DNA from 3 places in the Clostridium sp. 001 genome. Region 3 is predicted to be linked to each of the others. Evidence: riboswitches for the same ligand, from Rfam matches in the RefSeq annotation. Region 3 holds a riboswitch; each other region holds the start of a gene.
The links. Region 3 has a riboswitch for FMN ahead of B5S50_RS12565 (ECF transporter S component). Riboswitches for the same ligand answer to the same signal wherever they lie in the genome.
Positions count from the first base shown of each region.

Region 1: another riboswitch for FMN. It lies ahead of ribD (bifunctional diaminohydroxyphosphoribosylaminopyrimidine deaminase/5-amino-6-(5-phosphoribosylamino)uracil reductase RibD); the one in region 3 lies ahead of B5S50_RS12565 (ECF transporter S component).
Region 2: another riboswitch for FMN. It lies ahead of B5S50_RS18890 (FGGY-family carbohydrate kinase); the one in region 3 lies ahead of B5S50_RS12565 (ECF transporter S component).

Region 1 is NZ_CP020473.1:199,193-202,477, forward strand. Features, by position in the region: gene B5S50_RS00955 (bifunctional 3,4-dihydroxy-2-butanone-4-phosphate synthase/GTP cyclohydrolase II) at 1-15, opposite strand, end outside; gene B5S50_RS00960 (riboflavin synthase) at 68-724, opposite strand; gene ribD (bifunctional diaminohydroxyphosphoribosylaminopyrimidine deaminase/5-amino-6-(5-phosphoribosylamino)uracil reductase RibD) at 740-1,858, opposite strand; FMN riboswitch at 2,031-2,146, opposite strand; gene B5S50_RS00970 (methyl-accepting chemotaxis protein) at 2,234-3,285, opposite strand, start outside.
Region 2 is NZ_CP020473.1:4,039,379-4,042,663, reverse strand. Features, by position in the region: gene B5S50_RS18890 (FGGY-family carbohydrate kinase) at 179-1,699, opposite strand; FMN riboswitch at 1,859-1,972, opposite strand; gene B5S50_RS18885 (YitT family protein) at 2,036-2,668, opposite strand; gene B5S50_RS18880 (YsnF/AvaK domain-containing protein) at 3,044-3,285, shown strand, end outside.
Region 3 is NZ_CP020473.1:2,659,395-2,662,679, forward strand. Features, by position in the region: gene B5S50_RS12560 (Tex family protein) at 1-1,306, shown strand, start outside; FMN riboswitch at 1,651-1,767, shown strand; gene B5S50_RS12565 (ECF transporter S component) at 1,855-2,481, shown strand; gene B5S50_RS12570 (hypothetical protein) at 2,590-3,285, shown strand, end outside.

The DNA of each region.
Region 1 (3,285 bases), 2.2 Mb from region 3:
AAATTTAAAATTCATGATTTTTATCTCCCTTCAAAAATAAATGTTTAGGCATCTAAAAGAAAATGCCTTATTGCATAAAGCCATATTCCTTTAGTTTTAAAGCATCTATACTGCCGCTTTTTTCTGGCTCTTTTTTTGGATTCAAAACCATTTTTTCTACATATTTTCCTATTAAATCACACTCTATATTTACTAAATCCCCTATTTTTTTATAATCTAAAATAGTTTCCATCTTAGTATGGGGTATAAGGGACACACTAAAACAATTTTTATTTAATTCTGCTACAGTAAGGCTCACACCATCTATAGTCACAGAACCTTTTCGTACTATATATCTAAGTAAATCAGAAGACGCCTCTATATCTATCCAGGTTGAGATGTCCTCTTCTCTCACATCTATAATTTTTCCAGTACCATCTATATGTCCACTTACTATATGTCCACCTAATCTATCTCCAAGCCTTAGAGCCCTTTCCAGGTTAACTTTGCTTCCTATTTTTAAATCTTTTAAACTGCTCATTCTCAAGGTTTCAGCCATAATATCTACAGTAAAAGAATCCTTTTTTAAATCAACTACAGTAACACAAGTTCCATTTACAGCAATGCTGTCTCCCAGTTTAACTCCATCTAGTAAATTTCCTACTTTTATGGACACTTTTGAAGAATTTCTTCTCTTTGATACTTTTAATATTTCTCCTATTTCTTCTACCAGACCAGTAAACAAGTTTATCCCTTCTTTCTAATTTTCAGCATTCATTACATAGGCTTGTATCATAATATCCTCTCCCACATTTTCTGCGCATATATCTCTTAATTTTATACTGTCTGAGAGGTTTTCAATTCCATATCCTTCAACTGAAGTTTTAGCATTCTTACCTCCAAGTATTTTAGGTGCAATAAAATAAATAACTTTATTTACAATTCCAGACTTAAGTGCAGAAAAATTAAGTTCTGCGCCTCCCTCAATAAGTACACTATCTATACCCATTTCTCCAAGTTCTTTAGTTAAATATTTTAAATCCACCCTTCCTTCTTTATTTTCTGGACAGACAACTATATTTACTCCCATAGATTTTAAAGACTCTGCCTTGTCCTTATCAAACTTTTCTGTACATGCTATTATTATTTCCCTTTCATGAGAGGTTTTAAAAATTTGAGATTCAACAGGTACTCTCAGCTTTGAGTCTACAATTACAGCCTTAGGACTTTTGCACTTTTCTTCAAGCCTTGTAGTTAAAAGAGGGTCATCTAAAATCATAGTACCTACTCCAACCATAATTGCCATAACTCTATTTCGCATCTGGTGAACTTTTAACCTTGATTTTTCACCTGTTATCCATTTGGATTCACCACTAACTGTAGCTATTTTCCCATCTAAAGTGACTCCCGCTTTTAAAATTACAAAAGGTAACTTTGACTTTATATAATTCATAAATATCTCATTTATTTTTACAGCTTCTCTTTCCATAACCCCGGTAACTACTTCTATATTTTTATCTCTTAAAATTTTTACACCTCTTCCTGATACAAGAGGATTTGGATCTACACTTCCTATTACTACCCTTTTTATTCCAGCTTCTACTATAGCTTTTGCACAAGGCGGAGTTTTTCCATAATGTGAACAAGGTTCTAAAGTTACATACAAATCTGCACCTTTTGCATTATCTCCTGCTTCTCTAAGTGCATATACTTCTGCATGAGGCCCTCCAAAAAACCTATGATAACCTTTTCCTATTATCTTTCCATTTTTAACTATCACAGCTCCCACAAGGGGGTTTGGATTAACAAATCCTTTTCCCAATAAAGCTAGTTTTAAAGCTTCTTTCATATACTTTTCATCTGTATTTTCTTTTTCCATAAGATTCACTTCCATAATTTAAATTATATATTTATTTACTTTTTTATAAAAATATAACATTGCCTATTTATAGAACCCCCACTTTTATTGAAATTTTGCATATAAAAATTCCCTGAAGCAACCTTCAGGGAATAAAATTACAAAACACATAAAAACATAGCTTAAACTATATCTTTACTTTCTTTTATCCAGACTTTACTGTCGGTACTGGAATCAAACCAGTTCATGCTATAAAAGCTCGCGGACTATACCGCCGATCGGGAATTTCACCCTGCCCCGAAAGTTTAACTTTATTAAGTTTTATTATGCTTTCAATATATACCTATTTTTTTCTATTGTCAATGGTAATTTTACAATTTTTTATGTTTTTTATTCTTACTCTCCTAAATCAATTCCATGATATTTCTTTTTTGCTTCCATATCTTTTAACATATTAAGTACTTCTGAATTTATATTTCCCACTTTATCATAACTAGAATTTTCTCTTCTTATTTTAAATTTCTTAACTTGTTCCAGCATAATATCCGCCTGACTTGAAAGTTCTTCACTTGCTGCTGCACTTTCTTCAGATGTAGCACAATTTTCTTGAATCACCTGGGATACCTCCATTATTCCGCTGTTAATCTGCTCTGCACCGGTCGCCTGTTCATTAGAAGCTACTGCTATGCTTTCTACAAAATCTGCTACTTTTGCAACTCCTTCTACAATTTCACCAAGAGCTTCGGCCGTTTTATTTGCAATTTTAGTACCTGTGTCCACCTTTTTAATGGAATCTTCTATTAATGCAGTAGTTTCTTTTGCAGCATCCCGTGACTTTGCAGCTAAATTTCTTACTTCTTCAGCAACTACTGCAAAACCTTTACCATACCTGCCTGCCCTCGCAGCTTCAACAGCAGCGTTTAGAGCCAGAATATTTGTCTGAAAAGCAATATCATCTATAGCCTTTATAACCTTAGATATATTACCTGAAGCTGAATTTATATCATCCATACTTTTAAGCATTTCATCCATATGTGAATTTCCCTTAACTGCATTATCTTTCACCTGTTCAGTCAATTCATTTGCCTTACCTGCATTACCCGCATTAAGCCTTATTTGTGAAGAAATCTCTTCTACAGAAGCCGTCAATTCCTCTACAGAACTTGCTTGTTCCGTAGATCCTTGAGAAAGAGCTATACCCGAATCTGATACCTGTTTTGCACTGACAGCCACCTGGTTTGCCGCAGCTTGAATATTTGTTACAACTTCATTTAAATTATCATTCATCTTTTTAAATGACCTGGCAAGTATTCCTATTTCATCTTTTCTACTAGTATCTATATTTACATTTAGATCTCCATCTGCAACTTTATCTGTAGAAATCATAAGCTCCCTAATTGGTCTTATTATAGATAGTGAAATAATTGTTCCTAGTAATGCAGCAGCAA
Region 2 (3,285 bases), 1.4 Mb from region 3:
AATATTCGGTGTTTACCATACAATATTGCAGCAATACCTCATTATTCTTCTATATACCCAATAATTCATATAGTGACACACCTGACATAGTTTGCTGAAAATAAGTATTAACCCTCAATTAGTATCAGTCAGCTCATTATGAAAAAGAGATTAGCAATTAACTGCTAACCCCTTTTTATCACTTTATGTTGCTAACCACACCATTTAATACACTTTTTCTAATTGCATACTGCTCCTTATATATATTTGAATTGTTGGCATTTGGACTATATTTATTGATAATTTTTAGATTGCTGACAAGCGCCTTCTTTAAGTCCTCTATATCACCTGCTGCGTATGCACCAATAATACAATCTGTAAGTACAGCACCTCCTGAGACTTCTAGTGTAATTGTTTCACTTTGCATAATGTCTGCTTTAATTTGATTCCACAAATCATCTCTACTTCCACCCTCGGTAACGGTAATTCTGTCTATTTTGATACCAGCATTTCTATAATCATTTGTAATTTCCATATAATCATAAGCAATGGCCTCCAAAACAGACCTCCATAAAACAAATTGATCTGTATCCAAGGTCATGTTGAAAAAACAGCCTTTTATCTTTGAAAATTGACCATATCCACCAGTTAAATATGGTAAGAAAATCACACCATTGCATCCCGGTACAACCTTTTCCGCTCCTCTGCTAAGCAGTTTATAATAGCTATCATCATCAGATTTTTGACAAATGTTATCCTTAAACCAACGCAGTGCCAGACCTCCAGTTCTAACAAATCCCCAGTAAAAATATGTATTTTCTAAAGTACCGCTGTTAAAAATCAATTCACTTCCTCTTTGACTAAGCTCTGGAATAATCCCATTTGTAGAGACACAGAACATGGCACAAGTTCCTGCAACATCTACAGCCTTATTTGCTTCAAGAATTCCACTTCCCAGCATGGACTGCATTGTATCACCTGCACCAGCACAAATTGGTATGCCATGAGGACATCCCGTTTCCTTTGCCGCACTTTCCGATAACGTACCAATAATATTCCAGGGCCTTACAATCTTAGGCATATAGCTTTTAGCTATCCCTAATATATCAAGCTGTTTATCAGACCATTCCTTTTCATATACACAATATCCAAGGCCCCATCCCGACATAGTTCCCCAATCAACAAAAGCATCCTCACTCTCTAAACCTGCAAGATTCATCAAAATATAGGGAGCATTATGGACAAATTTTTTGCCTCTTTTTTGAAATTCTTTATTATTTGCTAAGATCCATCTTGCATGCAGTGCTGGAAACATACAGTTTGGATCAGCATTTCCTGTTTCCTTTCCCCAAATATCAAGATTCAATTTCTTAAGGACTTCAGCATCACTCTGTGTTCTTGAATCCAAATAGTTTATGTAAGGTGTAATTGCCTTTCCACTTTCATCTATACCCACAATTCCACAAATAATTCCATCCCCCATAATTGCTTTAATTAAGCTAGGATCAATTTCTTGTTTTTTTAACTGTTCTACGCACTGCTTCATGCCAAGCTTTGTAAGTAAAAGATATTCATCTGCGTCCATATCAACCCATCCTGGATGAGGATATTTTAAAGTTGTCTTATTTGACGATTTTGCTACACACTTCATATTTTTATCATATACAGCAACCTTTACACTTTGAGTTCCTGCATCAAAAGCAAGATAATAATGTTCCATTTTATATATTTAGTGAGAGATACATAGAAATTGCAACCTCCCCCTAAAATTCGCCTCTTTTCTTTATCATACTATCTAACGTTTAATTTTAAGCAAAATAAAATAACCCCTAGGTTCTCCTAGGGGATTGTAAACATAATAAACATGTCCATCTTGTTTATCCACCTTCTTTCATCCAGACTATACTGTCGGCTTCGGAATCTAACCGAATCTGCCATATGGCTCGCGGGCTGTACCGCCGATAGGGAATTTCACCCAACCCCGAAGGATATTCTATATAACTTTACCATTAATATATCATTGTGCTTTTTCTCTGTCAATGCTCATATGATTTTCTTAATCTACAAGTGCAATCATTTTCTTTCCAAATAACATATTAGTTAAGGCAATAGCTCGTCCAACACCGATAACTGCCACTAAAGTTCCAACGCCAATTCCAACAATTTTTCCAGCACACACCAAACCAATAACTACAGTGATTATAACACTTGATATATCTGTTATATTTTTTGCCAGTCCAAGTCCTTTCTTAGTTCGCTCTGCTAATGCCTGTGTAAAACCATCTGCAGCATTTGGAACAATCTTCATTTGAACTGTAATATATGCTCCAATTCCAGTGAGCATAATTGCTGCTGCAAGCAAAAGCAAATTCATTATTAAGTTATCACAATTTATAACTATTATATCATTAAAAATATTAATTATACGGCTAAATACAATACTCATGGGAACCTGTAGTAAGTCAAATGGACGAAATTCCTTTCCACGCAGGGCTGCTTGTCCAGCTACACACAGTATGTAAATACACATAGTTGCATTTCCCAAGTTTATATTCCAAATTTTTGAGATAGAATATGGTATGGAAATTATAGGTGATACTCCGAGACCTGTTTTTGTATTCAAAATAATTCCTAATGCAAGTATCACAAGTCCGATACAGTACATCATTCCTCGATAAAATTTTTTCATATGCATTCCTCGATTCTTAATTTTGCTATAAATTTACATTTTTAAATTTAACCACTCTATTTAGTAGAAATTATAAATTTTAGCTACTGTTTATTTACTTTTTTCACTTCCTTCGTATATTGTATATAAATAGTAACAATACTATTATATAAACTTTATAAATTAAAAATCAACTTATATGGATACATATTCTTACAATAATAAAGTTCATTTAAATATTTTGTACATAAGTCTTAGTAAAAATTTTATGAAAATCTATGACACTTTTAATTACTCTCGAACCTTTTCTTTAACATATTTCCAACATTCAGACAGGATAATATACTTTGCAAAGGGCAATATATAAATGGTCATTATTTAAGGAGGTGTCTATATATGAGTATATTAAATGGATTTTGGGGAAACAATGATGATAATAAAAGAGATACTGACGAGGATGAAGCAAAACTTCGTCTCCGTAAGGAAGAACTTGACATTACTAAAAATAAAGTTCAAAAAGGTGAAGTAGAGCTTAGCAAAGAAATCATAGAAGAGAAAAAAAGTGTAGATGTCCCTGTAACACGTGAAGAAGTCGTAATTGAAAGAAGAAATCTAGACAATGAAGCCTCCGATTCTCC
Region 3 (3,285 bases):
TATGGGAGAAGAAGGTGCTATAAAAATATTTAAAGCCAATTTGAAGGCACTTTTGATGCAATCACCTATAAAGGGAAAAAATGTACTTGGCTATGACCCTGGTTTTAGAAATGGATGTAAAATTGCAGTATTGGACGATACAGGTAAATTATTAGATACCGCAATAGTATATGCTACTGCACCTCAAAATGATGTGGAAGGATCTATAAAGAAACTAAAAGAGCTAGTATATAAATACGATGTAAATGTTGTATCCCTTGGAAACGGAACTGCTAGCAGGGAATCTGAAGAACTGATTGGAAAACTTATAAAAGAAGTTAAAGAAGAGAAAGGAAAAGACCTGTATTATGTAATTGTATCTGAAGCAGGAGCCTCAATTTATTCTGCATCAGAACTTGCAGCAAAGGAATACCCAGATATAAATGTATCTTTGAGGGGAGCTATATCTATAGGCAGGAGACTTCAAGATCCTTTAGCAGAGCTTGTTAAAATAGACCCTAAATCCATAGGGGTAGGACAGTACCAGCATGATGTTGCACCAAAGAAATTGGATGAATCTTTAAAGGGAATTGTAGAAGATTGTGTAAATAGTGTAGGTGTAGATCTAAATATAGCAACGCCTTCTCTTCTATCATATATATCTGGAATAAATACTGCTATAGCATCAAACATTGTAGCTTATAGAGAAGAAAATGGTAAATTTAAAAACAGAAAAGAGCTTTTAAAGGTTAAAAGATTGGGAGCCAAGGCTTTTGAACAGTGTGCAGGATTTCTAAGGGTAATGGAAAGCGGTGAGCCCCTTGACAATACTTCTGTTCATCCTGAATCTTATGATGCAGCAAAAGGGCTTTTGGAAACCATTGGATATAATATGGAAGATTTAAAAAATGGAGAACTTTCAGGTATAGATAATAGAGTTGATAAAATAGGCATAGATGTTCTTTCAAAAAAGCTTAATGTAGGTGAGCCAACTCTGAAAGATATAATAAAAGAGATAAAAAAGCCGGGAAGAGACCCAAGGGAAGAACTTCCCAAACCTATACTTAAGACTGGAATAATAGACATTAATCAATTAAAACCGGGAATGGTACTTACAGGTACAGTTAGAAATGTAGCAGATTTTGGAGCTTTTGTAGATATTGGAGTTCATCAGGATGGACTTATTCATATAAGTCAGTTGTCAGATAAATTTGTGAAGCATCCACTTGATATAGTTCAGGTAGGAGATATAGTTCAGGTAACTGTACTTGAAGTAGATGAAAAGAGAAAGAGAATATCACTTAGTATGAAATCAAGTGATTCTTAGGTTCAGGTGGAGTTTGCTTATAAGGAATACCTTTTCTCCATCTGAACCTTATTAACAGTATGCTTAGTGTCTTTAGCACTTAGAATACGTTATCCTTTAGGGGAAGAGCTTATCCAGGCGCGTAGCAGTGCTTATACCTCACTTTGAAGAAAAGCAGATATCCCAAATCTTTGATTTGGTGATAGTTGCTTTCGCTGCGTGCGATGGGGGTGTTAGCAATGGTAGCGATCGGACAAAGAGAGGCTATAGGACTATTGGATCAGGTAATCATTGGATAAAAGTTATTTTAAGAATATGTTGAAATGTGCTGGTAAAAGTATTATAATAAATTTGAAAATTTAAAATATAATCTTCAGGGCGGGGTGTAATTCCCCACCGGCGGTATAGCCCGCGAGCCATAATTGGTATGATTCGGTGAGATTCCGAGGCCGACAGTAGAGTCTGGATGAAAGAAGGTAAAATGCAGCGTTTATTAGCCCTGATATTTTATCAGGGCTTTTTTACTTACCTTAGAAGGTTATACACAATATTTTAGGGGGATGTTAGATATGAGAGGCAATAAGTTAAACAGACTAGTAAAGATATCATTGTTAGGTGTAATTGGATTTTTACTTATGTTCATAGAAGTTGTAATTCCTGTGTTCCCATCGTTTTTGCAGATTGATATAAGTGACTTACCGGCTTTAATAGGTACTTTTGCACTTGGACCTGGAGCTGGAGTTGCCATAGAGCTTTTAAAGAATATACTTCATGGAATATTTGATGGGAAAACAGCATTTATAGGAGAGTTTGCAAATTTTGCAGTGGGTTCAGTTTTAGTGTTTACAGCAGGATATTTATATAACAGACATAAAACTAAAAAGACAGCAGCAATTAGTCTTGGGGCGGCAACTATTGCTATGTCAGTATCTGCTGCAGTGTTAAATTACTTTGTATTACTTCCACTTTATGAAAAAGTACTTAATTTCCCTATAAGCGCAATGGTAGCAGCAGCAGGAAAAGTAAATGGAAGTATAACAGATATAAATACCTTGATATTATTTGCTATTGTACCTTTTAATTTATTAAAAGGAGTATTACTTACAGCACTTACACTAGTTTTGTATAAGAGTGTATCACCGGTATTGAAACAAGAGCAGAGTAAAAGTAGAGGTTTGGCAGAACATAATAATTAAAAGAAAATCTGGGTTTATCCCAGATTTTTTTATTTTATCTTTATGAAAAAACATTTTTGTACGATAATTTATACATAACTTAAAAAGAGAATAAATTTATAAAGGGTGATGAATTTGCCAGGTATATGGAATATAAACAGTAGTTATAATGTAGATAACAAGCGTATATCTACTAAATTATCTTTTGAAGTAGGTGAAAGATTTTCTGCTAGGATTTTAGATCTAAAAAAGTCTACAGGAGAAATACTTTTAAAACTTTTAGATGGATGGCAATTTTCTGCAGAGATAGAAAACCCAGTAGATTTTTTGCCAAATAAGCTTGTAAGATTAGAAGTACAAGGGTTCGAAAATGGAAAGCTTAAATTAAAAATTGTGAACTCACAAGATGGAGAACAAAGCGGAGGCAAAGATTCTATAGATAGTTTTATTAGAGAGTCCGGTGATCTTAATTTAAGCAGTGATGACTACCAGCTTGTAAAAAGCATGCTTAAGCACGGAATACCACTTACCAAAAGCAATATTTCTAATATAAAAACTACCCTGGATTTTATAGACAAAATAAAAAATGATCCTAATGAAGAGAATGAGTTTATAGATAAATATTTAGATAGTAGAGGCATATCCCCTGAAAGCACAGAAGGTAAATTTACCACCAGTACATTAAAAAATTTTTTTACTCAACTAAAACAGATAAGTGGTGATGATTTGCTTACTTTCCTGGAAAACAATATGGAACTAAGTGAAGATAATATAAAAAGTTTTAACAATGTATTCAAAAAAGACGGCACAATATATAATGAAATA